DNA from 2 places in the Mammaliicoccus lentus genome. Region 2 is predicted to be linked to the other one. Evidence: predicted binding sites of a transcription regulator. Region 2 holds the regulator's gene; the other holds the start of a gene.

Region 1 (16,797 bases), 660 kb from region 2:
TATTGAATAGGGTTGGATATTAACAATATCGAAACACCAGTCATTAGAATGGTGATATAATTTTGTGAAAATTTTACGGTTCTAGTTTCACTATATTGGATGCGATGGTATAGATAAAAAGACGCAATAGTTACAGAAATATTAAATATAATTGCTTGTATCATATAGCACCATCCTTCATTTTATAAGCCATATGATATTGTAATCTATTAGATGACGTTTGTCACGATATAACAAGTATTTTCGGAAAAAAAGTTTCATTTTTCACAGCTTGTAGGAATTAAAAGCTGAATATTTACTACCGAAACAATTGGGAATATATGGGATGCAGTGGTTTTTATAGCATGTGAGCTGAAATTTTGATATTCTTAAAGAAATGTTTTATTAACATTATTCTTCAATTATAAGATGAAGGTGAATCCATGTTTACTTTGCAATTAATATTATTAACGATGATTGTGAGCTTAATACTTACACCTTTAGTAATTGTACTTTCTAAAAAAATAGGTGCTGTTGATATGCCTAATGTAAGAAAAGTACATACTAAACCAGTTTCAGTATTGGGCGGAACAGTTATTTTGCTATCTTTTCTTATCGGGTTATGGTGGGGCAAACCAGTTGAACATGAAATAATACCTATTATATTAGGCGCAATTGTTATTTATTTAATTGGTTTAGTCGATGATTTATACGATATGAAACCACTGGTGAAACTTGCAGGACAAATAGCAGTTTCACTTATAGTTGTATTAAATGGTGTTACATTAGACTTTATAACATTACCTTTTGGAATTGTTATAGAATTCGGCATATTTAGTATACCTATGACTATATTTTGGGTAGTCGCAGTTATGAATGCAATTAATTTAATAGATGGATTAGATGGTCTAGCTTCAGGTATTTCGTGTATTGCGCTTGTAACGATTGGATTTATTGCCATATTACAACAAAATATTTTCATAATGATGATATGTAGCGTGTTAATTGGTTCGTTATTAGGATTTTTAGTTTTCAATTCGCATCCAGCAAAAATATTCCTTGGAGATAGTGGTGCATTGTTGTTAGGTTATATTATTGGTGTTTTATCACTATTAGGTTTTAAAAACATTACATTAATATCACTATTTTTCCCGATGGTTATTTTAGCAGTACCATTTATAGACATGTTGTTTGCTATAATTCGAAGATTACATAATAAGCAATCCATAGTACAGGCAGATAAATCACATTTACATCATAAGTTATTGGATTTAGGCTATACACATAGACAGACAGTAGTATTAATCTATATGATTGCTATATTGTTTAGCATATCTAGTGTCATACTATACTTATCACCGCCATACGGTGTATTGATGATGTTTATTATGATTTTAATAACAATTGAATTAATCGTAGAATTTACAGGTTTAATACATCCTAATTACAGACCTATACTCAATTTATTAACACGGTCTAAATATAAAGAAGAACGCTAAATTTAGCGTTCTTCTTCTTTGTTATATGGAAACGGTAAGGCAATAGTTTCTTCTCTATTTAATTCGTATTTTCCTTGATTAATTTCATCTAAGAAATTCATAAAGTTTTCTTCTTCTGAGGCAATCACGTGTATCGTATATTTCACTTTATCAGTGTAGGCTGTATCAACAAGCATATATTCTGTTTGTTGTAATTCATATTCAAAACGGCCCGTTTGATCATAATCTAAAGTGACTTCGAACGGTATAGCTTCAAGTAAAATGATACGACCTATTTCATTAATCACTTGGCTTACTGCACTTCCGTAAGCTCTGATAAGTCCTCCGGCACCAAGTTTTATGCCACCAAAGTAACGGGTAACCACAACAACTACATTATGTAATTGTTGCTTTTTTAATACTTCGAGCATTGGTACACCAGCAGTTCCAGAAGGCTCTCCGTCATCATTGGCTTTTTGTGTGAGCATAGTTGGTCCGATGACGTAACTTGAGCAGTTATGAGTCGCTGAATGATGTTCTTTTTTCTTTTGCTGTATGAATGCTTTAGCTTCTTCTTCTGTTTCGGCCGGGTGAATACTCGCTATAAATCTAGATTTATTTATTATTATTTCAGTTTCATGTGGTGCTTTTATAGTAATTAGTCCTTCAGCCATGTTAAAACTTCTCCCTTTACATCGTTATCTGTTACGATATATTATATACTATTGAAATTAGACGGGAAAGGATTGTATCAATTGAAGAAGAATAAATTAATATTTTTATGCATAGCTTTGACTTTAATATTAGCGGCGTGTGGTTCTAAAGATGAACCTAAACAAGAAACGAAGGATAAAGACGATAGCCAAGGTGTATTATTAGATGATAAAGGCAATCCGAAAGAAACAATTGAGGTAGATAAAGATACAGAGAAGGCTGTTAAAGATGCGATTGAGAAAAATAGGAAATCTTTAAACGAAGGTAATGTAGATAAGTATATTGATACGATAGATCATGATTCAAAACAGTTAGATGTCAAAGAAGAAAAGTCAGTTCTACAAGATACGCTTAAAGATTATAAATTTGATAAAAAAATTTCTAATATTAAATTTTTAGAAAAAGATAAAGATAAAGTTGTTGTGTTTTATAATGTAGATACTACAGCTCACCCGAAAAGTGGTGGAGATGATGAAAAAAAATCATTTAATGAAGTCGTAACACTTGTTAAGAAAGATAACACTTATAAGTATTCTAAAATGGCACAAGCAGCAATTTAATAGATAAAGTACTTTTCAAATATCTGTTTATTAGATATGATGTTTATGGAAGAGAATCTAGGAGGAAAAATTTTATGAAAATTGCTGTAATAACGGATTCGACAGCATATTTAGATCAGGCTTATATTGATGAATATCAAATTAAAATAATCCCTTTAAATGTGATTTTTAAAGATGAAACATACAGAGAATTAATAGATTTAAATACGGAAGATTTTTATAAAAGAATGAGAAATGAAACACAACTACCAACTACTTCTCAACCTACAATTGGAGACTATGTAGCGTTATTAGAAGAATTGGAAAGAGAAGGATATACAGATGTGATTGCAATTCATCTATCCAGTGGTATTAGCGGTGCTTACCAAGGTGCTATTACTGCAAACTCTATGGTTGAAGGTATAAAAGTACATCCATTTGACTCAGAAATATCTTGTATGGTTCAAGGCTTTTACACGTTGAAAGCTAGTCAACTTATTCGAGAGAATGTGCCGCTTGAAAGCATTTTAAAGCAATTAGAAGAAATGAAGCAAGCAGCCAATGCATACTTTATAGTTGATGATTTAAACAACCTTAAAAAGGGCGGACGTCTTAATGGCGCTCAAGCTTTAGTAGGCACAATGTTACAGGTGAAACCTATACTTCATTTTGTTGATACTAAAATTGTCCCTTATGAGAAGGTTAGAACGAAAAAAAGAGCAATGAAACGAATCGAAGAACAAATTGCTAAAGAAATAGACCAGTCTTCGGAAGTTTCAATCTGTGTTATACATGCCAATGATGAAGAAGGCGCACTTGCTTGGAAGAAACAACTAGAAGAAAAGTTTCCAAAAGCAAATGTAATTATTAGTTACTTTGGTCCTGTCATCGGAACACATTTAGGAGAAGGCTCTTTAGGTGTAGGCTATACAACAACACCAATCGATTTAACAAAATAATATAATGTCAGCACAAAAAGCATATGCTTTTTGTGCTTTTTTATTGGAGGTAATATGAAATATTATGGCCGTATTTGTCATGATTTAAGTGACATTACTGATGAAAAAATTTTAAAAACTTTACCAGGGGTTACAATCGTTAATGATAAGTATAAATGTAATCAATGTACAAATACTGATCAAAGGATGTTCTATCATTATTATTGTTACCACTGTAATAAAGAAACTATTTATTGTAGAAGTTGTATTCAACTTGGTAAAGTTCAAAGTTGTAAAAATATATACGTGATAGAAAGTCACAGAGAAGAGACACCCGGATACTTTAAACTAGATTTTAAATTAAGTCCTCAACAAGAACTAGCTTCTCAAAAGGTTAGTGAAGCTATCTTGTCACATTCCCCATTGCTATTGCACGCAGTTACAGGTGCAGGAAAGACAGAAATGATTTTTGAAGGTATTTCTCAAGCAAGGCGTAAAGGTTATAACGTGGCTGTTGTCTCTCCAAGAGTAGATGTTGTTAAAGAAGTATATTTAAGGTTGAAACAGGCTTTTGTTGATGAACAAATAGATTTATTATATGAAGGACAAATTGCTAAATTTAACAGCACCTTTATTGTATCTACAGTTCATCAGTTGATGAGATATTATCAACATTTTGATGTGGTAATCGTTGACGAGGTTGATGCATTTCCTTTAGAAATGGACAATCAGTTAATGACAACGATAAGTAAAGCAACTCGTATACAATCTAGTCATATTTATTTAACTGCTACTCCTAACAAACAACTGCGTTCACTTTTCAAAGAACATCAAATAATAACTTTACCTGCACGCTATCACGGACACCCTCTACCTGTACCAGAATTTCATTATAATATTGTTAAGACAACAAAAATAAATCATAAATTACTAAAATTTTTAAAAAGACAAGTTAATGAAAATAGAAAAACATTTGTATTTTTCCACGATATTAATTATATGGAATCTGTATTCAAACTATATACGCAGTACTTTTCAAAGATTGAATGTGTATCGAGTCAAGATCCAGAAAGACATGAGAAAGTTAGTCGTTTAAGAAATAACGAAGTTGATATCATGTTTACAACGACTATTTTAGAGAGAGGTGTTACGTTACCAGCGTTAGATGTTGTAATTATTCGAACAGATATGTTTACTTCAAGTGCTATTATTCAAATTGCAGGAAGAGTCGGTAGAAAGACTTCTAATCCGACAGGAAACGTAATATGTTACAACAAAGGGATAACTAAAGAAATGGACTTAGCGAGAAAAGAAATTATGAGCATGAATAAACTTGCTAAAGAAAGAGGATGGTTAAAGTGAAAAAATGCTTAATCTGTCAAAATTCAATAAATGAATCGATAAATTTATTGAATTTATTTAATCAATCTCAAAATATATGCCAATCTTGCCAGTTAAATTTGACGTTCAATCATAATGTACGAAGATGTACAAAATGTTTGAAAATATTATCAGAAGATGAACATGAATGTTTAGATTGTATGTGGTTATCTCAAAGTTATAAGTTAATTAATCAACTACATACACTTTATGATTATCAAACTTTTATTAAAACATTGATGCATCAATATAAATTTTCTGGAGATTTAGCATTGTACGAAATATTTCAAATACCTAGAAAGATAATTAAAAATTACGATTTAATCGTGCCAGCACCTATTAATGATAATAAACTAAGAAATAGAACTTTCGATCATGTTGCGTACGTATTAGATAAACAAAACATACCTTATACACAACTATTTCAAACAGAAGAACGAAAAAAACAAGCTTGCTTGTCGAAAAAAGAAAGGTCAGAACAAAATAATCCATTTAAATTAATCGACGAAATAAACTTAGAAAATAAAAAAATATTACTAGTAGATGATATCTATACAACGGGTCTAACAATACATCAATTGGCCGAGCATTTACTTGTTAGAAAAATCAGAAAACTAGATGCCTTAACATTTGCAAGAGGATAAAATAATGGTAAAATAATAGTAGGAAGAAACACAAAGAGAATAGCGCATTAAAGGAGTCGGTGCTTTATGATCAGATTTGAAATTCATGGTGAAAACATCACAGTGACTGATCCGATAAGAAATTATATTGAGGACAAAGTAGGTAAATTAGAACGTTACTTTACAAATGTCCCGGAAGCGATAGCTCATGTTAAAATTAAAACTTATCAGGATTCAAGTAGTAAAGTTGAAGTAACAATTCCGTTGAAAGAAGTTACTTTAAGAGCTGAAGAAAAACATGATGATTTATATGCTGGAATCGACTTAATAACTAACAAATTAGAAAGACAAGTGCGTAAGTACAAAACAAAAGTAAACAGAAAGTATCGTGATAAAGGACGAGAAAAAGACATATTCGCTACTACTGAACCAGGTTATCCGGAGGAAAACGAAGAAAACGATAGTGAAATAGAAATTATTCGTTCTAAACAGTTCGCATTGAAACCTATGGATTCTGAAGAAGCTGTTTTACAAATGAATCTACTAGGTCATGATTTCTACATCTTCACAGATGCAGAAACAGATGGAACAAGTATAGTTTACAAACGTAAAGACGGTAAATATGGTTTAATTGAAACATCAATACAATAAATGAATAAACCGAAAACTGATGCAGAACTTCTGTGTCAGTTTTCTTTGTGTAATAATAGCTTTTCGTTAAAAGAGGTGGTAATCTTAAATAGTATAAAAATAAAAATAAAAGTGTTATGATATATTGTTGTAAGATTACTAGTTTCCTAGTTGAAGGAGAGAACAAAATGGGTTTTTTATCAAAATTAGCTGATGGTAATAAGCGAGTTGTAAAATCACTTGCAAAATTAGCAGATCAAGTCATCGGTTTTGAAGACGAAATTGCAAAACTAACAGATGACCAATTAAGAGAAAAGACAGTACAATACCAAAAAGAATTGGCAGAGATAGAAGATTATAAAAAACAAGAAAAGTATCTAGATAAAATACTTCCAGAAGCATATGCAATCGTAAGAGAAGCTTCTACACGTGTATTTAGCATGACACCATTTAAAGTACAAGTTATGGGTGGTATTGCAATTCATCGTGGTGATATATCAGAAATGAAAACTGGTGAAGGTAAAACGTTAACAGCAACAATGCCTGTATATTTAAATGCTCTGAGTGGCAGAGGGGTACATGTTGTTACAGTAAACGAATATTTATCTAGTTTCCAAAGTGAAGAAATGGCAAAACTATACAACTTCTTAGGTTTATCTGTAGGCTTGAATTTAAATTCTTTAAGTACAGAAGAAAAAAGAGCGGCATATGCTGCAGATATTACGTATAGTACGAATAATGAATTAGGCTTTGACTATTTAAGAGATAACATGGTCACATACAAAGATGACCGCGTAATGAGACCATTAAACTTTGCGATTATCGATGAAGTCGACTCTATTTTAATTGACGAAGCGAGAACACCGTTAATCATATCTGGTGAAGCAGAAAAATCTACGACACTTTATACTCAAGCAAATGTTTTCGTTAAAATGTTAAAAGATGAAGATGACTTTACGTATGATGAAAAGACAAAAGCGATTACGTTAACTGAACAAGGTATTGATAAAGCAGAACGCATGTTTAAAATAGATAACTTGTTCGATGTTAAAAATGTAAACTTAATGCATCATATCAACATTGCATTAAAAGCAAATCGTACGATGTTTAAAGACAAGGACTATGTTGTTGAAGACGGTGAAATAATGATTGTTGACCAATTTACTGGTCGTACAATGCCGGGCCGTCGTTTCTCAGATGGATTGCATCAAGCTATTGAAGCTAAGGAAGGATTAGAAATTCAAAATGAGTCTAAAACAATGGCTTCTATTACATTCCAAAACTTCTTTAGAATGTACAATAAATTATCTGGTATGACAGGTACTGCTAAGACGGAAGAAGAAGAATTTAGAAACATTTATAATATGACTGTAACTCAAATTCCTACTAATAGACCTATTCAACGTAAAGATGAAGCAGATATGATATTTGCGTCTCAAAAAGGTAAGTTTGATGCTGTAGTTAGAGATGTCATCGAATTATACAAAAAAGGTCAACCAGTACTATTAGGTACAGTAGCAGTTGAAACGAGTGAATATATCTCGAACTTACTGAAGAAAAAAGGCGTAAGACATGATGTTTTAAACGCGAAAAACCATGAACGTGAAGCGGAAATTATTCAAAGCGCTGGTGAAAAAGGTGCTGTTACAATCGCGACAAACATGGCTGGTCGTGGTACAGACATTAAACTAGGCGAAGGCGTTATAGAATTAGGTGGACTAGCAGTTATCGGTACAGAAAGACATGAATCTAGACGTATTGATGACCAATTAAGAGGTCGTTCTGGACGTCAAGGTGACGTTGGTAAAAGTAGATTCTATTTATCGTTACAAGATGAATTAATGGTGAGATTCGGCTCTGAACGCATGCAATCATTGATGGGCAGACTAGGTATGAATGATGATACACCTATTGAATCAAAAATGGTTTCAAGAGCGGTAGAGTCTGCTCAAAAACGTGTTGAAGGTAATAACTTTGATGCTCGTAAACGTCTATTAGAATATGATGATGTCTTAAGACAACAACGTGAAATTATATACGGTGAACGTAATGATATTATTGAAAATGATAATGTCGAAAATATCGTTAAAGGTATGATTAAATCTTCTCTTGAACGTGGTATAAACTATCATTTATCAGCTAATGAAGATGATATTGATTATGAAGCACTTGTTCAATATATCGAAGATTCTTATCTACAACCTGGTGTAATTAAAGCAGATGATATCCGTGGAAGAGACTATGAAGATATCCAAGAAATTGTACTTGAGAAAATTAAAGACCAATATAAACATCAACAAGAAGAATTCGGAGATCAAATGTCTGAATTTGAACGTATGATTGTATTAAGAACGATAGACCGTAAATGGACAGATCATATCGATACGATGGATCAATTACGTACAGGTATTCACTTGAGATCTTATGGTCAAATAAATCCATTGCGTGAATATCAAAATGAAGGTTTAGAATTATTTGAAACAATGTTAAGTGACATTGAAGACGAAGTAAGTAAGTATATTTTAAAAGCTACAATTGACCGCGGTGAACAAGTAGAACGTCAACAAGTTGAAATTGGTGAAGCTAAACACGTTGGAGCAAACGACGGTAAAGAAAAAGTAAAACCTAAACCGATTGTTAAAGATGAACAAGTAGGTCGAAATGACCCTTGTCCTTGTGGAAGCGGCAAAAAATATAAAAATTGTCACGGTAAAGCGTAAAGGAGTTAAATTATGGAATTAACGGAAATTAAACAGATTTTAAATAAGCATAATGAAAAATTATTAAACATCAGGGGGTCTCTTTGACTTAGAAAATAAAGAGACAAACATACAAGAATATGAAGAAATGATGGTTGATCCTTCTTTTTGGGATGATCAGAATAAAGCACAAGAAATTATTAATAAAAATAATGCACTCAAGTCAGTTGTAAATGATTTTTATAATTTAGAAAATCAAATTGAAGATTTGTATACAACGATTGAATTACTACAAGAAGAATATGACGAAGATATGCATAAAGCTTTAGAGTCTGACTTAAAAACAATTAATAAAGATATAGAACAATTTGAATTGAATCTATTATTAAATGGAGAGCATGACGAGAATAATGCGATATTAGAATTACATCCTGGTGCTGGCGGAACAGAATCTCAAGATTGGGGTTCTATGTTACTCAGAATGTATCAACGATTCGCTGAACATAAAGGCTTTAAAGTTGAGACATTAGATTACCAAAATGGTGATGAAGCAGGAATTAAAAGTGTAACTTTATTAATTAAAGGGCACAATGCTTATGGCTATTTAAGAGCTGAAAAAGGTGTTCATAGATTAGTACGTATTTCTCCATTTGATTCTTCGGGAAGAAGACATACATCATTTGTTTCTTGTGAAGTTACACCAGAATTTAATAATGAAAAAATTGAAATCGAAGTTAATTCTGAAGATATATCAGTAGACACTTATAGAGCATCCGGTGCAGGTGGACAGCACGTTAATACTACTGATTCAGCGGTGCGTATTACACACCAACCAACAGGCATCGTTGTTACTTGTCAAAATGAGCGTTCTCAAATTAAAAACAGAGAGCAAGCAATGAAAATGTTAAAAGCTAAACTTTATCAAAGAGAATTAGAAGAACAAGCTGCTGCTTTAAATGAAATAAGAGGCGAGCAGAAAGAAATTGGGTGGGGAAGTCAAATACGTTCTTACGTATTCCATCCATATGCGATGGTTAAAGATCATAGAACCAATGAAGAAACAGGAAATACAAGTGCAGTAATGGACGGAGAAATTGATCCGTTTATAGATGCATATTTACGTAGTCAATTAAACGAGCAATCATAAAATAAAGTAAACAAAAATCAGGTGAAATTCTTAAATAACAAGAAATTCACCTGATTTTTTTGATGAACATAATAGTTAAGGTTTTGTGAAAAAATACACAATATCGTTTTAAAATAAACACAATCATGGTAAAATATTAATGTGATTATATATTAATATGGGGTGTAAAACATGAGATTTAAAACGGGCATTATTTCAATCGTTGCGGCTTCTTCATTAGTGTTTGCTGGATGTGGAAATTCTTCATCGGACGAAAGTAAATCTGAAGAATATAGCTCTCAAGGGGAAAAGATTTTTAAAAATAATTCTTGTGTCGGCTGTCACGGTAAAGACTTAGAAGGTGCTTCTGGTCCATCATTGAAAAATGTAGGTTCTAAACTATCAGAACAAGATATAGAGAAAATTATCAATGAAGGTAAAGGTAGTATGCCGAGTAAAGTAGTTGATGAAAAAGAAGCTAAAGAAGTAGCAAAATGGTTAGCAGAACAAAAATAAAGTACAGAGTTATAAGTTACGAAAACTTATAACTCTGTATTTTTCTTTTTTTTATAATTGTTACATTGTATTTTAATGAAATAAGAATTGGTAAATGGTTTTTGGATAAATTCTCCATCGACAATGATTTTTTTTTGACGATATTATATTATGAATATTATTTAATACTAGCTATTAAGACTGTCATAATAATCTTTATAGATATTTTTAATTTAAATTATAGAAAGGTAACGTTTATATTACGAATATGTAACAAAGGAATTTGTGCGATGATTTTATGATATTATATTTCCAGTAATAGTTGAGGGAAACTCAAATTAATATAAATATAAATAAAAACATATAAATCTCAGGAGGATTTAACCATCATGAAGAAGACATTAGTTACGTTTGCATCTGTTACAGCTTTAACATCTTTAGTACAAACAACAGCTTTTGCTGCAGAGCATGAAGTTAAAGAAGGTGAAACATTAGCAACTATCGCACAGGAATATGGGACTTCTATTTCAAATCTTAAAGAATTAAATAAAATTTCTACTGAAGTTTCAGTAGGACAAAATATAAAAGTATTAAAAGATGACGTTTATGTTATACAAGAAGGCGATACACTCAATAAAATCTCTAAAAAATTTGACGTAACTGTATCAGAATTAAAAGAATGGAATAACTTGTCATCAGATATTATTTTAGTTGGTAAACCATTATTAGTATCAGCAGACGCTCAATTATCTGGCGATGAAGCTACTGCAGAACCAACTACTGTTTCAATTAACGCACCTGAAGCATCAGCTCAAGAAGAAAGCTTATTAAGATATGTTTTTGAGCAAACTTCAACTGGTAGTGAGTATAATACTGAAGACTACCAAGCATACGCTTTACCAACGTTTAATAATGAATCGCCAACTACTGCAGTATCGTATAGCAGACCATCAACAGGTGGCGGGGCTAATTTATATACTTCAGGTCAATGTACTTACTATGCATTTAGTAAACGCCCTGATATTGGAAGCACTTGGGGAAATGCTAACAACTGGGCTAATGCAGCTGCACAATCTGGTTATACAGTTAACAATACTCCTTCAGCAGGCGCTATATTACAATCTACAGCTGGTGGCTACGGTCATGTAGCATACGTTGAAAATGTTAACTCTGATGGTTCTCTACAAGTATCAGAGATGAACTATCAAGGTGTAGGAGTTGTTTCTTCACGAACAATTTCAGCTTCTGCAGCTAAAGCATACAACTATATACATTAGTCATTTTAGTTAAATATGTACAAGCAAGTAGTTAATTCAATTATGAATTTAAACTATTTGCTTTTTTTTATAACTTTAGTTGATATAATAAATGTAAATTAAGCTGAAGAGGTTTGAAGTAATGAAAAAATGGTTAAAAATCATACTAGTATTAATTTTAATGAGTATTATAGGAATAAGTATATATAAAGTGATAGACGTAAATAAGTTTCAAAATAAAGAACAATTTCAAGAACAACAGGGCGAACAAACTTTTCAAAATAGTCATCCTGCAACTGGTTTAAATGTTAATGATGAAAAAGTGAAAACTTTTGATAAACTTGAACCAACTGAATTAAAAAAAGTAACTTCTAAAAATGAAATTACAGTTATTAATTTATTTGCTTCATGGTGCGATCCTTGTAAGAGAGAAATGCCCGAGCTTGTTAAATACGCTAAGCATTCTAATAAAGATGTGGAACTGATAGGTTTAAATGTTAAAGATAAAAGAAAACCAGCACAACAACTTATTGATGACGTTCATGTAAATTATGATATATATGTAGCAGAAGAAGACTTTTTGAAAAAGTTTAAATCTTATAATATACCAACAACACTTTTCGTGAATAAAGAAGGGAAAGTAGAAAAAGTATATTTAGGAGAATTGTCCGAAAAAACACTAAATAACTTAGTCTTACAATTAAAGGAGGAACATTAATTTGGGGGTACACCAATATTTTAAAAGTTTAACAGATTTAGAGAAATTAGTAAGATGTCCTGGAAAATTCAAATTTCAAGACCATAATGTGGCAGCACATTCTTTTAAAGTAACTAAAATAGCACAATATTTAGCTACAGTTGAAGAAGCAAATGGCCAAGAAATTAATTGGAAGCTTGTATATGAGAAAGCATTAAACCACGATTATCCAGAAATATTCACTGGTGATATTAAAACACCTGTAAAATATGCTTCGTATGAATTGAAAAAATTATTTTCTCAAGTTGAAGAAGAAATGATAGAAAAGTTTATAACAGAAGAATTTCCTGAAGAATATCAAAGTATATATAGACATAGACTACAAGAGGGTAAAGATGATAGTATAGAAGGACAAATACTCAGTGTTGCTGATAAAATTGACTTGCTTTATGAATCTTTTGGAGAAATTCAAAAACGAAACCCTGAACCTTTGTTTTTTGAAATTTACGAAAGCTCATTAGAAACAATTATGCAATTCGATCATTTATCATCAGTACAAGATTTTATTCAAAATATTATACCGGAAATGTTACAAGAAAAATTTATTCCACGTTCTGAATTAAAAGAAACGACAATGACAATTCTTGAAAAACGTGAAACAAAAAGGAGTTAACGAATTGAATGATTTGGCCAATTCTAGCATTGTTCCTCCCTTGTTTACTGGTTATAGTTTTGACACAAATCACTCAAAATAAATGGATTGGATTACTGATTGCAACAGTTATTATCGGTGCATCAGTTTACAAAGGGTTCTTTCATGATGAGTTGATTATTGTGTTAGATGTTATCAGTCTAGTCGCTGGTTATTATATCGTGGACGCACTCAAAATAGATAAAATTGAATCAAGATAGATAAGAGGATAAATCAATGTGATTTTTCCTCTTATTTGTATTTTTATAAACTTAGAACGAACAAATGTTTGGTTATTTTTACAAAAATTTGTTAAAATATATTTATATATTTGAGAAAATTAGGAGGTTACTATGCAACATATTCCTTTTGAAATACATTCTGAATACTCTCCGCAAGGCGATCAACCTGAAGCAATTAAATCTCTTGTAAAGGGTATTAAAGACGGTAAAAGACACCAAACATTATTAGGTGCTACTGGTACTGGTAAGACATTTACGATGAGTAATGTAATTAAAGAAGTTGGTAAACCGACATTGATTATTGCTCATAATAAAACGTTAGCCGGGCAATTATATAGTGAATTTAAAGAGTTTTTCCCTGAAAATCGTGTTGAATACTTTGTAAGTTATTATGACTATTATCAACCTGAAGCGTATGTGCCTCAAACAGATACTTTCATAGAAAAAGATGCATCTATCAATGATGAAATAGATAAATTGCGCCATTCAGCTACAAGTTCATTGTTTGAACGTAATGACGTTATTGTTATTGCGAGTGTGAGTTGTATTTACGGTTTAGGAAATCCAGAAGAATATAAGGATTTAGTAGTGAGTGTACGTAAGGGCATGGAAATGGAAAGAAATGAATTATTAAGAAAATTAGTAGATAACCAATATGCTAGAAATGATATCGATTTTAGACGTGGTACATTTAGAGTTAGAGGGGATGTTGTTGAAATATTCCCAGCATCTCGTGATGAGCTATGTGTAAGAGTCGAATTTTTTGGTGATGAAATAGATAGAATTAGAGAAGTGAATTATCTAACTGGAGAAGTTATAGCAGAAAGAGAACATTTCCTATTTTATCCAGCTTCCCACTTCGTAACACGTGAAGAAAAAATGAAAGTTGCAATTGAACGAATTGAACAAGAATTAAAAGAACGTTTAGAAGAATTGCGTAAAGAAAATAAATTATTAGAAGCACAGCGTTTAGAACAAAGAACAAACTATGATTTAGAAATGATGAGAGAAATGGGATTTTGTTCAGGGATTGAGAACTACTCAGTTCACTTAACGTTACGTCCTAAAGGCTCTACTCCATATACATTATTAGATTATTTTGGTGATGATTGGTTAGTTATGGTTGATGAATCTCATGTTACATTACCACAAATTAGAGGTATGTATAATGGTGACCAAGCTAGAAAGAATGTTCTTGTTGAACATGGCTTTAGACTGCCAAGTGCTTTAGATAATAGACCTCTTAAATTTGAAGAATTTGAAGAGAAAACGAAACAACTTGTGTACGTTTCAGCTACGCCTGGTCCATTTGAAATTGAGCATACAGATGAAATGGTTGAACAAATTATACGACCAACTGGTTTGTTAGATCCAATCATAGAAGTAAGACCTAGTAAAAATCAAATCGATGATTTAATGTCAGAAATAAACGAACGTGTTGAACAAAATGAGCGTGTTCTTATCACAACGCTTACGAAAAAAATGAGTGAAGATTTAACAACTTATTTAAAAGAAGCAGGAGTCAAAGTAAACTACTTACATTCTGAAATTAAAACACTCGAAAGAATTGAAATTATTAGAGACTTAAGAATGGGTGTTTATGATGTGTTAGTGGGTATTAACTTACTAAGAGAAGGTTTAGATATCCCTGAAGTGTCGCTTGTTACAATTTTAGATGCTGATAAAGAAGGTTTCTTAAGATCAGAACGGTCACTCATCCAAACAGCAGGTCGTGCTGCACGTAACGATAAAGGTAAAGTCATTATGTATGCTGACAAAATTACTGATTCTATGAGAACAGCTATTGATGAAACAAATAGACGTAGAGAAACACAAGAAGCATATAACGAAAAATATAATATTACGCCACAAACAATTAATAAGAAAATACGCGATGTCATATCTGCTACAGTTGAAACAGATGAAGTTAACGAACAAGACAAGAAAAAAGCACCTAAGAAACTCACGAAGAAAGAAAGAGAGAAAACAATTGAGCGCGTAGAGAACGAAATGAAAGATGCTGCGAAAGATTTAGACTTCGAACGTGCATCTGAATTAAGAGACATATTGTTTGAATTAAAAGCAGAAAGGTGACTGAGATGAAAAATAAATCCATCATCGTAAAGGGTGCGAGAGCACATAACTTAAAAAATGTAGATATTGAAATACCTAAAGATCAATTAATAGTGATGACAGGTTTATCTGGGTCAGGTAAATCTTCATTAGCTTTTGATACTATTTATGCTGAAGGACAAAGAAGATATGTAGAATCTTTAAGTGCTTACGCAAGACAATTTTTAGGACAAATGGATAAACCGGACGTTGATTTAATTGAAGGGCTGTCACCAGCTATTTCGATTGACCAAAAAACAACGAGTAAAAATCCGCGTTCTACTGTTGCAACGGTAACTGAAATTTATGATTATTTAAGATTACTATATGCAAGGGTAGGAAGACCGATATGTCCAAACCATGGTATAGAAATAAAATCTCAAACCGTGCAGCAAATGGTCGATCAAGTAATGGAGTTAGAAGAAAGAACTAAAATTCAAATTCTATCTCCAATAATTTCTGGAAGAAAAGGTTCACATAAGAAATTAATCGACGATATTGCTAAAAAGGGTTATGCAAGATTGAAAGTTGACGGCCAAATTTTAGACGTAGACGATGTACCAGAATTAAATAAAAATCAAAACCATACAATTCATGTCGTAATAGACCGCTTAGTCGTTAAAGATGGCATAGAAGCACGTCTAGCTGATTCATTAGAGACTGCTTTAGAATTAGCTGATGGTACTGCAATTGCTGACGTTATTGATGGTGATGAAATTAAGTTTTCAGAGCACCATGCATGTCCAATTTGCGGATTCTCTGTTGATCATTTAGAACCTAGAATGTTCTCATTTAACAGTCCATTTGGTGCTTGTCCATCGTGTGATGGTTTAGGCAGTAAATTAACAGTTGATATAGATTTAGTTGTGCCAGACAAAACTTTAAGCCTTAAAGATGGCGCTATATTACCATGGCAACCTATTAGTTCTAATTATTATCCAACATTATTAGAACAAACATGTGAGCATTTTAAAATAGATATGGATAAGCCATTTAAAGATTTAACTAAAAAAGAAAAAAATATCATTTTACGTGGTCATGATGATGAAATTAAATTTGAATTTAATCAAGATTATGGTACAAAAGCAAAACGTACAAGAACGATGGCTTTTGAAGGTGTGTTGAATAACATCGAAAGAAGATACCATGATTCGCCATCTGAATATGTAAGAGAAGTTATGCAAAAATACATGGTCGA
Region 2 (16,797 bases):
TCTTTTACATCCGCTTCTAACTTAATATATTTCTTATCAAATTCTGTTACTTCAACTTCATACTCATCAATTTTATTCACACTTAATATAAGTTTATCTAATTGTTCGTATGACTCTATTTGTTGCTTATCCATTTCACTTTCTAAATATGACTTAATAGATGCTACTTGTTCTTCAAGCATTTGCCTTCTTTCGCTAATAGAACTTAGTTTGTTCTCTATTTGGTACAACTTCTCTTTATATTCATTTACTCGAGACTGTAATGTTTCTAATTCTTGATCATAACTTTTAATTTCATTTTCAAACGATTTAAATTGTTTACTAAAGTCTTCTATAGATTCAAATTGAGTTTCTTTATTAAAATAATCCATGTTATGTTCATAATTCTTGATTTCATTTTGAATACTATTACTATTTATTTCATCTTGAGATAAGCCTTTTTCTAAATCGTGCATTTCTTGTTTCATTTTTTGGCTACGTTGTCTACTATCTCTCAAGTCCGCAATTTCTTTTTGTATTTTTTCTAAATCATCGTTTACAGATTGTATTTTATCCGAAACTGATTCAATATCATTTAATTTCTTAAGCTGTGATTCTGTATTGTTTTGTCTTTCCTTATATACGACAATATCATTAGAAATTTTTTGATGCATTAGTTTAATTTCATGCTGTTCTTCTTTTTCTTTTCTTAATGAATCAAAATCTATATCACCGTTTAAGTTCTCTATGTTGGAACCACATATAGGACAAGCATCACCTTCATGCACATGCTTTTGAATTTTCAGTATTTCATCTTCTACTGTTAATACTTCAAATGCATCTGACTCTTTCATGCTTTGTTCAATATTCTTTTGTTGTTGTTCTAACTCACCTAGTTTTGATTTAATCTCTTTCTGAGTTGCAATAAGTGTTTCCTTTTCTTGAAATTGATTTTGTGTATTTTCTAATTGCTGTAATTCAAGTTTTAAAGATTCTTGCTGTTTTAATTTATTTTGTTCTGCTTCATCATCTGCATCTATATTTTTTAAAGATTCTTGCAATGTTGTAATCGAATTTGTCTTCTGAGTTATCTCTTCTTTTAACTTCTCTAGTTGTTTTTTCGCTTCAGGTAAATGTTCTCTACTATCATAATACTGTTCTATGCTTGTATAGATATGATTTGTCTTATTAATAAATGCTCTTTTCTTATTAATGTCCTCTTGGCTTTCGAGCTTTTCACTTAACTTGTTGTTATAAAATTCAAATTGACTGTGAACTTCTTGCTTTTCTGTTTTTAATTCTTCGTGTTGCTTCTCAGTTTCTTTCTTGTTAATTTGTTTCTCTTTTAATTGATTATACTGATGCGTAATATTTTGTACTGTTTTTAAATACCTTAATTGTTCTCTTAAGTTATTAATATGTTCAACTTGTTCGTTAAGCATATTTAACTCATGTTGTTTTTCTTGTAATGTATCAAAGTTTTGTTTAATGACCTTCTTATCTTCATATTTCTTTTCTAAATTTTTAACGATTGTTTCTTGTTCTTTTAATTCTTTCAACTGATAATCTAATTTTTCTTTACCTATTTCTTCATACTGTACTAATGCATTTTCCACTTTCTTATAGCGATGGCCTTCTATATCTTTTAGTTCTTTTAATGTTTCATGATCGAAGTCATGTAAATCTGATAAGCATTGAGAAATTTGCTGATAATGACTTTCTATTAAAGCAATTTCTTTCTTCATCTCTTCTCCTAATTGTTCTTGCAATGCTTCGAAACGATCACTATCAAATAATGTTCTTAAGATACTTCTCTTCTCTGTACTATTTGAAATTAAAAATTGCTTAAACTCCCCTTGAGGTAATATTAAAATTTGTCTAAATTGTTTAACGTTCATATGCAATATATCATTCAAATATTGATTACTTTCATTTATCGTACTCGTCTGTAAAGACCATTCGCCGTCTACTTCTTTATACACTTCCACAGTAGAATTTGTTGGATTCTTATTTCCTTCTTTTATATATTTAATTGTTCTAACCACTAAATATGATTCATTTTTAATTTTAAATTCAAATTGCACTTTACTCGGTAATTTAGGATCTGCAAAGTGACTTCTTAAATCCACTTTATCTCTTGATTGGGTCGATGTCTCTCCATACAAAGCATATACCATAGCATCAAATATCATCGTTTTCCCAGAACCTGTTTTACCACTTATTAAAAAGAGTTGAGATTTTGATAAATGGTTAAACTCTATCGTTTCATTAATAAACGGTCCAAAGTATTGCATGTTTAAAGTAAGGGGTCTCATTATTCATCAACTCCTTTATTGATTGCTTTTTCAAGTAATTGAACAACCTTTTCTTCTTTAATACCAGATAACTCCTCATCTGTTACATGACTATAAAATGACTTTATGATTTCTATATCACTTAAAGCATGAACATCTAATTGAATTTCATCTTCTTTCACTTCATAATCTTGTCTAGATATTTGTAATGTATTTGGATATATAGCACGTATCTTCATAAGTGGATCCGTTACATGATCCATATTCGTCAATTTAAAATGAAAATAGTCTTCCTGATTTTGAATTGTAATATTTTCATGTATAACATCTTCATAAGACGCTTGAACAACATGAAAAGAACGTTTAGGTGTTAGTGGTATAAAGTTTTGCTCAAAACTACTCTCGCTATATTCAAACAACCTATAGCCTTTAGCTTGGTTCTGTTCAGAGAATGAATATTGCATTAAAGAGCCTGAATAAAATATATAATCTGATTGAATCGCAAATGGATGATGCAAATGTCCTAGCATAACAGTATCAAAAGACTTAAAAGTTTGAGCGCTAACTGTTTCAATCGTCCCTATTGATAGTGGTCTTTCAGAATCACTTGATTCTCCTCCAGCTACGAATAAATGTCCTACGAGTATATTCGTTTTACTGTCATCCATCACTTCTTCCATATGTTTAACGATATAATCAGTAGCTTCTTGGTGTGTATGTATGTCTTTATTGCCAAATGCTTGCCTTATATCAGCAGGCGTGAAATACGGCATAACGTATATATGGATATCATTCATTTCTACTGGTTTAAACATGTCATGATAATCTGTCATAATCTTTAATCCTGACTTAGCAAACCATTTTTCACCGTAATTCAATCTTTCTTTCCCATCATGGTTACCACTTATAGCGATTATTGGCGTATTTAATTCTAAATTAATCTTAGATAACGCATCTTCCAACACGACCATTGCATCTTTACTTGGATAATGTAAATCATATAAATCCCCACTTATGATTACAACATCCGGTTTATGTTCTTTTACTGCTTCGTATAATTGTTCTAATACATATTTTTGGTCTTCTAATAATGACTGGCCGTTTATAGTTTTTCCTATATGCCAATCAGCTGTATGTAAAATTTTCATATTCTATCACCTTTCAAAATATTTGTTAGACAGGTTTATTTGCTTCATTTATACTAGTCATAAGGAGTGATTTCATTGAGTAACGTATTTATATTCTTTATTGTCTTATGGTGCATAGTTTTTATTTCGTTACTTGCTATTGGCGGATTCTTTATGTTTCGAAAATTCTTAAAGCGCATGCCTAAAGATGATGGCATGAGTGAACTCGATTGGCAAGATTACTATATCCACAAAGCCTTGCCTTTATGGAATGATGAAGCAAGATCATTATTAAACGAATTAGTGTCTCCAGTACCAGATCTTTTTAGAGACGTTGCTAAAGAGAAAATCGGTGGACGTGTATCTAAAATCGCGCTAGAAGAACATGCTACTTCGATTGAACTCGATCATATCATGAGGGGATATATCGTTGCTACACCTAAACGAGATCACAAATTTATGAAGAAAAAGCTAACAGAACTTAATATCGATTATACACCATATTTGCCATTGTTCGAATTAGCAGACGATGAAAAAAACAAGTTTTCTATATTTGATCATGCAGAAGAAATTTCAAATGCAAAAACAACGCACACTCAATAAATGAGTAGTGCGTTGTTTTTATTTTACAACACTTATTTGATTACGTAATTTCTTATATTTAAAGTACATAGATATTCTCCAAGGAACAATCATACTAAATGCCAATAAGAAAAACATACCAGCTAATTGGCCCGGATCGATTGAATCACTCAATACAAACTTACCTACAGTTCTTATAATCAATAAAGAAATAAGAATTACTGGAAATAATTTTGAACGTTTCATATATATTTCAGAACGTTTAATTTCAAAGTTGGACGTGAATATGAGAAATAATGAGAAGAAAAGACCTACAATGATCGATTCAATTATTTCAGCACCTGTTAGTCTGAAATAAGGCACTACGTACATAAGTGCTCCAGTAGCCATAAAAAATGGTGGTAATATAATCTTTCTAGTATTTGTTGGATAATTTTGTGCTTTCATTCTTACAACTATAACGGCTAAGCTCATTAAAGCTGCTATAAATACTGAAAAAAGCAAATACATGATTAAAACCCCTTTAAGTTCTAAATATCATTTGTGTTTATTCCAAACCCAAAGATTGGAAAAATATTGTTATGTCAGTTAATAAATCAAAGAACAATAAAATTCCCATAATTATCATAATTATACCACCAAACTTCATGATAGCAACATTGTACTTCCTAATTATTTGTAATTTTGTTATAAAGAAAGTTAATACGAAAAATGGAATGCTAAATCCAAGTACATACAGTAGCATATATAACATCGCTTGGGATGAATTTGTTGCTGCTAACGTTCCAATCGCAGCTATAATCGGCCCGTTACACGGCGTCCACCCAGCTGCAAAAGCCATACCAATTAAAAACGTACCAATAAAACCTGAAGGCTTTGCTTTAAAATTAATTTTTCTATCTTTCATTAAAAATTGTGGTTGGAATACACCTAAAATGATTAATCCAAACACAATAATGATGATTGCTCCTACTTGTCTTATTAATGTTTGATAATTTATAAACAAGCCAGATATGTATCCTATGCCCATACCTAAAATCATATAGATTAAACTAAACCCTAACAAAAAGATAATAGTATGTAATATTGCATTACGACTTAGCCCTTTATTTTTTAAATCATCGTAACTCATACCTGTAATGTATGACACAAAAGCAGGATATATAGGTAGAACGCAAGGAGAAACAAAACTTAATATACCTGCACCAAAAGCAACAAAAACTGTTAATTCCATTATATCCCCCCTCACTATTATTTCCATTTTATCAAATTTATGCGTCATTAAAACGATTTATTTTGAACAATAAGTGAAAAGTTATTAAAACTAAGGTTTAATTATACTAAGTTTAACAAATAAAAAGGGACCACATCACTTTCAAGAAGTGTCGCAATCCCTTTAACATCAATGTATATAAACTACTTGATTTTTTGATCCATGTTTTTGTTCATCATTGTCATCATTTGGTTTATTTTCTTTTGAGATGGTTTTTGACCCATTTGCATCATCATCATTCGTAACATTTCCTCATTGATAGGTGGATTCTTTTTCAAGTAATCCATCATATATTTACGCGCAAGGAAGAATCCTAGAGCAATCCCACCGATTAATGCCACGATGATTAATAGTATTGCTAACCATGTTGCCATTATTTCACCCACTTTCTGTATCCTCTAAAAGTTTACTAAATTAAAAAGATTTTATCAAGATGAAACTTAATGTTTCAAAATTAAAAAGGGAGCGGGACAGAAATCTCATTTTGCTAAAAAGATTTCACAGCCCACCCCGGCAAAGATGACTAGGAATAAAACAGTCCAAGACATTTATATATGTCTCGGACTGTTCAGTTTAAATTAGAAACTTAATACTGTGTTTAATACGTTTTCTTTAGTGAAACCGTATTTTTCAACTACTAAGTCTCCAGGCGCACTAGCACCGAATCTATCAATACTAATTACTTTACCTTCTATGCCAACATATTTGTGCCAACCTAATGATGATGCCATTTCGATTGCAACACGTTTTCTTAATGTTGGAGGTAAAACAGTAGCTTTATATTCAGGGTCTTGTTGATCAAATGCATGCCAGTTTGGTAATGATACAACTTGAACGCCTTTACCTTGAGCTTCAATATCTTTAGCTGCATCTACTGCTAGAGATACTTCAGAACCAGAAGCTAATAATAGATATTCAGGTTCTATTTCAGAACGGTAAACAATATATCCACCTTTACGAACGCCTTCTTCTACTTCAGCTTCTTTAACATCTAAAGCTGTTAAGTTTTGACGCGTTAATACTAATGCTGTAGGTGTTGATTTAGATTCTAAAGCAATTTTCCAAGCAACTCTTGTTTCATTTCCATCTGCTGGACGAATAACATTTAAGTTTGGAATAGCTCTTAAACCTGATAATTGTTCAACTGGTTCATGTGTAGGACCATCTTCCCCAACAGCAATTGAATCATGCGTAAATACAAATGTTGAAGGAACACCCATGATAGCTGATAGACGAAGTGCTGGTTTTAAGTAGTCACTGAATACGAAGAATGTCGCACCATAAGGTTTAACACCGCCATGCGCTGCCATACCATTTACTGCTGCTGCCATACCGAATTCACGAACACCAAACCAAATGTTACGTCCTTCTGGTGTTTCATCATTAAAGTCTGGCTCATCTTTAACGTTTGATTTGTTAGATGACGCTAAATCTGCTGAACCACCAAAGAATGCTGGTACAGATTTACTTAATGCTTGAATGATATCACCTGAATCAGCACGTGTAGCACTACTGTTTCCAGCTTCATATACAGGTAAGTCTTTAGCATAGTCTTCTGGAAGTTCATTAGAAATTGCTTGTTTGAATGCTTCGCCTAATTCTGGGTTAGCTTTAGCATACTCTTCAACTAATTCATTCCATTTTGTTTCATGCTCATTTGCACGAGTTAACATTGTATTGCTGAAAATATCATATACTTCTTGAGGTACGTTGAAACGTTTAGATGGATCTAAACCGTATGCTTTCAATGCCAATTCACGTTCTTCTTCACCAAGTGGCGCACCGTGAGCACCGTTTGTACCTGCTTTGTTAGGAGCTCCGTAACCGATTACAGTTTTTACTTCAATTAACGTAGGACCTTCTAATGATTTAGCCTCAGTTATAGCTTTATCAATAGCTTCTAAGTCATTACCGTCTTCAACTAAGATGTAACTCCAACCGTAAGATTCGAATCTATTTTTAACATTTTCTGAGAAAGCTTTATCTAAATCACCATCTAATGAAATATCGTTAGAGTCGTATAAAGTGATTAATTTATCAAGGTTTAAATGACCTGCTAATGAAGCTGCCTCGTGAGAGATACCCTCCATTAAGTCACCATCACTAGCTAAAACATATGTGTAGTGATCAACAACTTCATAATTATCTTGGTTGAATTTGCCTGCTAAGTGTTTTTCAGCCATAGCCATACCAACACTCATTGCAAATCCTTGTCCAAGAGGTCCAGTTGTAACTTCTACACCATCTGTATGATTAAACTCTGGGTGTCCAGGTGTTTTTGAATCCCATTGTCTAAAGTTTTTTACTTCTTCAAGTTCTAAGCTACCAGAAAGATGTAATAAACTATATAGTAACGCTGAACCGTGACCTGCAGATAATACAAAGCGGTCTCTATTAAAATAGTTTTTTGATTGTGGATTAAAGTTTAAATGCTTTGTCCATAAAGTATATGCCATTGGTGCAGCACCCATTGGTAATCCAGGATGTCCTGAGTTAGCTGCTTCGATAGCATCGATACTTAATGCACGGATTGAATCTACTGCTAGTTGATCTTTTTCATTAAACATATATTATAGTCTCCTTTATTCTGTTATCCATTATCATTATACATCATAATATTCGGAATATTAATTATTATTACTCATTTTAACTAATTTCTTATATTATTTTTCTTTTGGATTTCTTTTAATTTTTCAGGTGTTACATCTTTACCTTCTGGATCGATAACTTTTGTGCTTTCAATCGTATCTTTAAAGTTACCTCTAAAAGCTTGTAAATATTCTGCACGAAGTTTTGTTTGTTCTTTTGCTTCTTGTTCAGAAAGTCCACTTGTTTTCTTTTTATTTGCTAGCTCATTAATTCTTTCAATCTTTTCTTTACTTAACATTTTATCACCACTTTCCATTTAATTAAAAGATAACAAAAAAAACGAGCAAATCCAAATGGATTTGCTCATATTTTAACGATTAATCTATCGAACCTACCATAGCTTTAGATTTACTTATATGATTTGGTTCTGCATCTATATTATTTGGTTGTTGGTTATCTTGTTGTTTGATTTTGTGATCAGTCATTTCGTACGTCTGTTCTGTTGAATAAACAGCATTAGACTGAGCTAAGTATAAATATCCTATTAATAGAGTCATCAAGAACACTGCTAAATATACTAAAACTGTCTTCTTAATTGTTACTGTCATAACTACTTCCTCCTAGAACGTTTGTTTGTATTTTTATATTAACAGAACAACTGTTCGTAGTCAATGAAAATACGAACAAATGTTTGTTCGAAGGAAACGTATGTGCTATAATAAATTTAAATCAATATTAGGAGCGTGCGACTATGAAAGAATTAACTAAACGTCAATCTGAAATATATCAATTCATTAAACATATAGTACAAACAAAAGGTTACCCGCCTAGTGTTCGTGAAATTGGTTTAGCTGTCGGACTTGCTTCAAGTTCCACTGTACATGGCCATTTATCTAGATTAGAAGAAAAGGGATATATTAAACGTGACCCTACTAAACCTCGTGCAATCGAGATTACCGAGACTGTAGGAGAGAACATTAACCAAGAGAACACCATTCATGTTCCCGTCATAGGTAAAGTAACTGCTGGTATACCTATTACAGCAGTTGAGAACGTTGAAGAATATTTCCCGCTACCTGCTCACTTTACATCAACACATAATAGCAATATCTTTATATTAGATGTTATTGGAGACAGTATGATAGAAGCAGGTATTCTTGATGGAGATAAAGTAATCGTGCGAAGCCAAACAATTGCTGAGAATGGGGATATCATCGTCGCGATGACTGAAGATGATGAAGCTACCGTTAAACGCTTCTACAAAGAAGAATCACGTTATAGACTTCAACCTGAGAACAGTACAATGGAACCAATTTACTTAGACAATGTAAGTGTCTTAGGTAAAGTAGTAGGATTGTTTAGAGAAATGTAAAAAAGCTGTGATGCAAGTGCATCACAGCTTTTTTTATATCATATTCCCTTTATTTGATTATTTGAGCTTTTATTTTTATTATAAAAATCTTTTTATGAAACATCTTTTTTATTTAATAATTCTTTGACACGATCTAAAACGTCAATATCTTTATTATTTATTTCTTTATTTTCCATGTTAAACTTCCCCTTTATATGTTATTCCACCAATCAAATTATTAGAAACAACATGTGTAAAACATTTAAGGAAATATGAAATAATTTTTATATCGTTATTATATCAAAGTTGTTTAGACAATGCACTTTGCTTATCTATTTTCTACTGTTGAGTAATATAGTTTTCAGTCCAATAAGGCTGTAAATCTTCGCCAATATCGACACCTACTCCTAACTCTTTATAATCTTTATTTAAAATGTTCTTTCTGTGTCCCAATGAGTTCATTAGTCCATGATGGGCATAAACACTGCTTATTTGACCATATGCTAAGTTTTCACCTGCAGTTACATAATCAAAACCATCATTGTCTAATCTATCAAATGGAGATAAACCTTGTTTATTCGTATGATCAAAATAATCGTTATCCACCATATCTGTACTATGCTTACGAGCAGTATGACTTACATTTTCATTATAAGATAATGTCGGTAAATCAAATTGAACGCGCTCTGCATTGACTATATCAAAATTTTGAAGTTCTAATGCACGCTTATATTCATCTGAAGCAGTATGGTACTGATTTGTACGCTTATCTTCAGTTGACGAAGCTACTTGCATTATTCCTTTAATTTGATTGTCTTGATGCTTATCATAAAATATGGTCGTATAAATGTTATCAAATTTGAAAACATCATAATCAGGATCATTTTGAACTAACTTAACTTTATCTTTTTGAATCTCATCTAAAGGTTCACCGAGAATTGAACGAACTTTATTCTTTTTCATTTTACTCGTTATACCTTTTTGAGATGTTATTAAGTCTTGGTTTGTATATAATCCTGTTACTTTGTCATCATCATAACTGACCATTACAAATCCATTGTATTGGTCATGATATGCATGCCATTTCTCATTATATTCATTAACGGTTACCCGTTTTGGTTTGCCAAGTTTCTTTTCAACTTCGCTTTTCGTTTGATTGATTTGAATATTATTAATCGCAAATTCTTGTTCTTTCGGCGTCTTTAGTTCAACTTTCTTAGTAGTTTGTTCATCTTCAAGTCCTTGTTGAACATTCATCACTTTTTGTTGAATTTGTTTAGATAAATCTGATTCAGGGACTGGCTTGATTAAGGTTATAATCAATAACAATATGAATAAGTAAAATACTTTTTTCAAGTAGTCCACCTCGCCTATTTTTAGTCGCGGTCACCGTTGAATATTGAATTTCGTACAATCACATAGTCTACTTTAGTGATAGATTGTAAGTCTTTGCCACCTGCATACGAGATAGAACTTTGTAAATCTTGTTCGATTTCAATTAAAGTATCTTTTAATGATCCTTTATGCTCGACAAACATTTTTTTACCTTCTACGTTTTTACGCTCACCTTTTTGGAATTCTGAAGCACTTCCAAAGTATTCTTTGTATAATTTGCCTTCAAGTTCAACAGTTTCACCTGGAGATTCTTCGTGTGCAGCAAATAGTGAACCTACCATAACCATACTAGCACCAAATCTAATTGATTTTGCAATATCACCATTTGTTCTGATTCCACCATCAGCAATAATTGGTTTTCTTGCAGCTTTACTACAATGGTTAATAGCAGCTAATTGCCAGCCACCAGTTCCAAATCCAGTTTTAATTTTTGTTATACAGACTCTACCAGGCCCGATACCAACTTTAGTTGCATCTGCTCCAGCATTTTCTAGTTCACGAACACCTTCTGGCGTTCCAACATTACCAGCAATTACAAATGTTTCTGGAATATGTTGTTTAATGTGCTTAATCATTCTAATAACTTGCTCAGAGTGACCGTGTGCAATATCTATTGTCATATATTCAGGAATTAAATTTTCATTTGCTAATTCTTCTATAAAATCATACTCATCTTTTTTAACACCTACTGAGATAGATGCAAATAAGTTTTTACTTTGCATTTTTTTAATAAATGGAATACGTGCTTTTTCATCAAAGCGATGCATGATATAAAAATAATCATTACTAGCAAACCATTCAGCTAGTTCTTCATTCATCACTGTTTGCATATTAGCAGGTACAACTGGTAATTTAAATGTTTTCGGCCCAAATTTAACAGTAGTATCACATTCAGAGCGACTTTCTACTATACATTTGTTTGGTATTAATTGTACGTCTTCATAATCAAAAATTTTCATATCAATGACCTCTTTCAAAACTATTAATAATAATCCATTAGTTACTATACATGGTTAACATGAAAAAGTAAACGAAATAAGATTATATTTATTAATTATTAAGAGCTTTATCTAAATTCTTGATATTTTCTTCCATTAAAGATTGATATGTGATGTTTTTATCTTTTGCTTCTTCTTTAGTTAATACTTCTAAATTATGAAACTTAAGTGGTTTACTATCAGTATCTTTCTTTATAATATCTGTTACTTTAGAACTTACATTTTGTTCATATAATATATATGGAGATTTTGATTTATTAATCTCTTTTATGATATTTAGAAGTTCTTTTTGACTAGGTTCTTCATTATTCATTCCAGTTACACCTGTTTGTTTAAAATGATAACGATTTGCTAAATATCCAAGAGAGTCATGAGAAATAAATACAGTATCTCGCTTCGTATCTTTTGTGATTTCTTTCATTTCTTTATCGATTTTATCGATATCTGTTATTAGCTTCTTGTAATTCTTTTCATAAGTTTCTTTGTGCGATGCATCTATTTTAACTAATTTATCTTTAATAGATTTAGCCGCTTCTTTATTGGCAATTGGATCAAGCCATATATGCGGGTCATGTTCATTTTCTTCATTATGTGTTGCATCATGTTCATGCTCATGTTCTTCTCCATCTTCATGATGGTGTTCTAATATTTCACTTTCCTCTAAATTAGGAATAGTTTGTAATTTGTGGTCGCCTTGTTTTATTGTAGAGCTAATTTTTTTAGCTACTGGATCCAACTCATCTGAAGAATATACAAATAAATCACTTTTTGCGATATTTAACATTTCTTTTTGAGTGGGTTCGTAATTATGTAAATCAGTACCACTTGGATAGATAGACTCAACATCTACATATTCTCCACCTATTTGTTTAGTAAAACTCTCGTAAGGAAAGTTTGTCGCATAAATTTTTAATTTATCATTACTGGTTGATTTAGATCCACAAGCTGCTAGAAATAAGACAGTAACACATAATACTATAGCTATTTTCGATTTATTTTTCATAAAAATCTCCTTATTTATATTTATTTTATTATAACAATCTGATGTCCCTATTTCATAGAGTAATTCTATTGCTAAGCATTATATTTTATGATATTATTATAAAACGTAATGATTACTATACAGAAAGGCTGATGAACATGCGTGTAAATATCACGTTAGCATGTACTGAAACAGGCGACAGAAACTATATTTCTACTAAAAATAAACGTACAAATCCAGAACGTATTGAATTAAAAAAATATAGTCCAAGATTAGGTCGTCATACTTTACATCGCGAAACAAAATAATTTCTTATTTATAATAAGATATACGACATTAAAAGTCACTTCATTAATTTGGAGTGACTTTTTTATTATTTCTTTAATTTAATGCTTTAAAGCATTTATGTAATAAAATTTTCATTGCTTATTTTCTGAATAGATAATAAAATATTACTTATATTTAAAATAAGTTAATAGTGAAGTAGAAAGTATGGTGATTTATATGGAAGAAATGAAACGTGGTTTAAAGACTAGACACATTTCAATGATAGCTATCGGTGGTTCTATCGGTACAGGTCTATTTATGGCTAGTGGTGCTGTCATTACACAAGCTGGTCCTGCCGGTGCGTTAATAGCATATGCAATTATAGGTGTGATGTTATATTTCTTAATGACTGCTATTGGAGAGCTTGCTACATTTTATCCAGTTTCAGGATCGTTTAGTGCTTATTCTAGTAGATTCATAGACCCTTCTGCAGGTTTTACAGTTGGTTGGTTATATTGGATTATTTGGGCACTAGTGTCTAGTGTGGATATATTAACAGCTGCTAAAATTATTACATATTGGAATATATTTGACAGTATTGATCCATTTGTATGGAGTATGATTTTTATAGTTATATTGTTCTTATTAAATATATTTACTGTTAAAGCATTTGGTGAAGCTGAATATTGGTTAAGTTTTATCAAAGTTGCAACAATAATCATCTTCTTAATTGTCGGTGTGCTAATCATCTTTGGTATTTTAGGTGGTAATGAGCCTTTAGGTCTAACGAACTACACATACAAAGAAGCACCTTTTGTTAATGGTATATCTGGTTTCTTAGGCGTATTACTTGTTGCTGGATTCAGCTTTGGTGGTACTGAAGTTGTTGCAGTTACTGCTGGTGAGTCTGAAAATCCTAAAGAATCTATGCCTAAAGCTATTAGACAAGTGTTCTGGAGAATATTATTATTCTATATTCTAGCAATTGCAGTAATAGCAGCAATAATACCTTATACAGATCCATTGTTATTAAACAAAGATAATACAGTAACACAAAGTCCTTTTACAATTGTATTTGATAGAGTTGGTATCGCATTTGCCGCTTCTATTATTAATGCTGTCATACTAACTGCTTTAATATCAGCTGGTAATTCAGGATTATATGCTACAAGTCGTTTACTTTATTCTTTATCAAAACATAAACAAGCACCAAAAGTATTTAGTAAATTAAATAAACATAACATGCCATTTGTATCACTATGTGTCACAATCGTTTTAATATTCTTATCAATCGTATATGCAACTTTAAATGCTGACGGTTACTATAGATTATTAAATATGCTTGGTGCACTTGTTACATTAGTTTGGTTAATGAGCATCATCAGTCACGTTCGTTTAAGAATGGCTATACGAAAACAAGGTAAATCAGAAACTGAAACTTTAGAATATAAAGCACCTTTATATCCTTTAGGCCCTATTATTGTTATTTCAGTTATTGCATTCTTACTAATTGGACAATCATTTGATAGTATCATCAATTTAAATATCCCAATTTTAATTGAATCATTCTTACCTATCATACTTGGCGTTGTTGTTTATTTCATCCATAAATTCATAACAAAAACTAAAGTTATTAAATTAGAAGATATCGATTTATCAAAACACAACTATGATAAATAATGAGTTAATACTACCAACAATACAAATACATTGTTGGTAGTATTTTTTTATACAAAAACAATTGTAACTTTTTCTTATTCCATTATATATAGTATAATAAACATAAATAATTAATAACTCATTAAGAAGGTGAAACAATGACTGGACAAACTAATTTATTTGATGATGTACTTAAACAAGATGAACGCTTTGTTATTGTGGTGCAAAGTGCATTTGATTCTGATTCTCAACTCATAAAAAAGACTTTAAGAGAATATACGAGTTTGACAAGAGAACAAATGCAGTCCTTATTCGATCATTTAAAAGATTTATACTTAAATGAACCTTTTGAAGAAAATCAAGTTTTCTATGATATTACAGTTTATACAAATCAAGATTATGCTGCCGATCAAGTTTATGCACATATAAAAAGAAAAAAATTTAGTCGTGAATGGACGCATACGAGCAAATAAAGGAGTTATTTCATGTCTCAACAGAGTAAAGTTTTCCCTCTAGATAACGAAAAGCAAGTAGAGGTTAAAGTAATAGATAATCGATTTCAGTTCGAAATAGATGAAATGCTAGCCATGACCCAAGAAGAACATTCAGAGTTTCCTTATATCCCTGTATCTCCCTGTTTAGGATATTCAAGAGCATTGTATCCAGAACATCCATTATTAGTCGGTTTATTATTAGGATTTTTATATCATGAAGCCTTAACCGGTGAAACTGATGAAAGGATGGAGACTGTTGCAAGTGCTATTAATAGTCAAAACAGAGGTAAGATGATTCAAGCATTAAATTTAGTAGAAACGAACAAACTTGGACATTACCCACCTACTCGATTTTTAGGGTTGAGTGAGCGTGCAGTTAATCTCGGACATTCTATATTTAGTTTATTTGAAGATGATGTTATGTTCTTGGCTTCTACAAGAGATAAAGTGATATCTCACCCACCTTTACTTGATCATAGTGATATTGTTGATACACAAGAAAGACTGTTTTTCTATACTAAAGATAAAGACTTTTTTGATAATGATGAGAGGATTGCCATTATAGATAACCATTTGTTAAATGGTCATTCAGTAATTAATCTAATTATGAAAATTCATAAAAAATATCCATCTAGACAAATGTTTACGGTATTAACACCTATCGATTTAAGATCACAAAGTGTTAAAGAATCATTTTCTAGTTTGGAAAAATCTTTAAATATCAAGATTAATATCATTTCATTAATGTCTTTCGATGTAGAAGTCCAAGATATACAAAATGTTACGCATCAACTTACTCATAATGAACTATTAAAAAATAACCACCATGAAACAAAAGTACAATATTATTCGTTAAGACATATTATAAATGATTACTTTATCGTTAAAGCTCAAAATATGTTACGTAATGGAACAATCCATGATAATCCATACTTTATTTCAACAGGTAGATTTACTTTAAACGGTAGAGAACAACAAATTTCTGAAGAATTATTCCAACGTATGGGCGAGTTACTCGGTGATTTATTAGATGATTCATCTAAAATGATTATCGGTATTGGAGAATTTCTATATGTACCTCTGCAAATTGCTAGATATTTACCTGGGAAGGAAGTAAAAGTTCAAGGTACAACACGTTTTAATTTTGATTCAAGTACACTGAACCATTCAAACAAAAAAATTAGCTTCATGTCTCCTTTAGAGAGATCAATCACTCATTATTTATATAACTTAGAAATAGATCAATATGATCAAATCATTGTATTAGTTGAGAGATTGAGACACAAAACAGAAATAGATGATTTAGTTCAACAGTTGAAAATACTAGGTGCAAAATCAATTTTAGTTATTGAAATGACTTCTATTGCTTTTAACGAGGATAGACTTTATTAGACATAAAAAAGCCGTGAAGTATGGATATTCCATCCTACTTCACGGCTTTTAATTATTCTTATGACTTAAGTAATTTTTCTAAAGCTGTCACGATACCATTATTATCATGGTCATCAGTTACAACGTCTGCAAGTTCTTTAATCGTATCATTAGCATTACCCATAGCAACACCAATAGCTGCTTTCTCTAACATATCTGAGTCATTTAAACTATCTCCGAATGCAATAACTTCTGAAAAATCCGCTTCTATTTTTTCAAAAAGCTTTTGAAGTGATTTTCCTTTAGATACTTCATTATTCATAAACTCTAAGAAATAAGGCTTACTTGTAGTTGAAGAAATATGATCGTTAAATTGTCCATTTAGAGACTGATTAGCTTTTGAGATATTTTCTTCGTAATCTACCCCCATAACTTT

Evidence for each region. The regulator LexA, encoded in region 2, represses DNA repair genes until DNA is damaged. The targets are predictions, from matches to a motif close to CGAACATATGTTCG.
Region 1: uvrB (excinuclease ABC subunit UvrB) is a predicted target of LexA. The motif match lies at 13,524-13,537, and genes of this name have one in related genera.

Annotation. Positions count from the first base shown of each region.
Region 1 is NZ_OX344834.1:2,233,661-2,250,457, reverse strand. Features, by position in the region: gene gdpS (GGDEF domain-containing protein GdpS) at 1-164, opposite strand, end outside; gene ACNMOQ_RS11155 (glycosyltransferase family 4 protein) at 423-1,478, shown strand; gene ACNMOQ_RS11150 (YigZ family protein) at 1,481-2,131, opposite strand; gene ACNMOQ_RS11145 (hypothetical protein) at 2,213-2,731, shown strand; gene fakB1 (fatty acid kinase binding subunit FakB1) at 2,806-3,669, shown strand; gene ACNMOQ_RS11135 (DEAD/DEAH box helicase family protein) at 3,724-5,010, shown strand; gene ACNMOQ_RS11130 (ComF family protein) at 5,148-5,672, shown strand; gene hpf (ribosome hibernation-promoting factor, HPF/YfiA family) at 5,739-6,302, shown strand; gene secA (preprotein translocase subunit SecA) at 6,470-9,001, shown strand; one part of gene prfB (peptide chain release factor 2) at 9,014-9,085, shown strand; one part of gene prfB (peptide chain release factor 2) at 9,087-10,127, shown strand; gene cccB (cytochrome c551) at 10,299-10,622, shown strand; gene ACNMOQ_RS11105 (LysM peptidoglycan-binding domain-containing protein) at 10,991-11,878, shown strand; gene ACNMOQ_RS11100 (TlpA family protein disulfide reductase) at 12,000-12,575, shown strand; gene ACNMOQ_RS11095 (YfbR-like 5'-deoxynucleotidase) at 12,577-13,227, shown strand; gene ACNMOQ_RS11090 (CsbA family protein) at 13,236-13,466, shown strand; gene uvrB (excinuclease ABC subunit UvrB) at 13,599-15,581, shown strand; gene uvrA (excinuclease ABC subunit UvrA) at 15,587-16,797, shown strand, end outside.
Region 2 is NZ_OX344834.1:1,574,845-1,591,641, forward strand. Features, by position in the region: gene sbcC (exonuclease subunit SbcC) at 1-2,294, opposite strand, end outside; gene sbcD (exonuclease subunit SbcD) at 2,294-3,421, opposite strand; gene ACNMOQ_RS07785 (DUF2621 domain-containing protein) at 3,491-4,003, shown strand; gene ACNMOQ_RS07790 (CcdC family protein) at 4,022-4,495, opposite strand; gene ACNMOQ_RS07795 (cytochrome c biogenesis CcdA family protein) at 4,530-5,216, opposite strand; gene ACNMOQ_RS07800 (YneF family protein) at 5,399-5,629, opposite strand; gene tkt (transketolase) at 5,834-7,822, opposite strand; gene ACNMOQ_RS07810 (DUF896 domain-containing protein) at 7,906-8,142, opposite strand; gene sosA (DNA damage-induced cell division inhibitor SosA) at 8,222-8,452, opposite strand; gene lexA (transcriptional repressor LexA) at 8,596-9,216, shown strand; gene ACNMOQ_RS07825 (CAP domain-containing protein) at 9,535-10,551, opposite strand; gene guaC (GMP reductase) at 10,572-11,549, opposite strand; gene ACNMOQ_RS07835 (metal ABC transporter solute-binding protein, Zn/Mn family) at 11,641-12,591, opposite strand; gene rpmG (50S ribosomal protein L33) at 12,729-12,878, shown strand; gene ACNMOQ_RS07845 (amino acid permease) at 13,075-14,517, shown strand; gene ACNMOQ_RS07850 (hypothetical protein) at 14,655-14,969, shown strand; gene ACNMOQ_RS07855 (phosphoribosyltransferase domain-containing protein) at 14,982-16,382, shown strand; gene ACNMOQ_RS07860 (Cof-type HAD-IIB family hydrolase) at 16,441-16,797, opposite strand, start outside.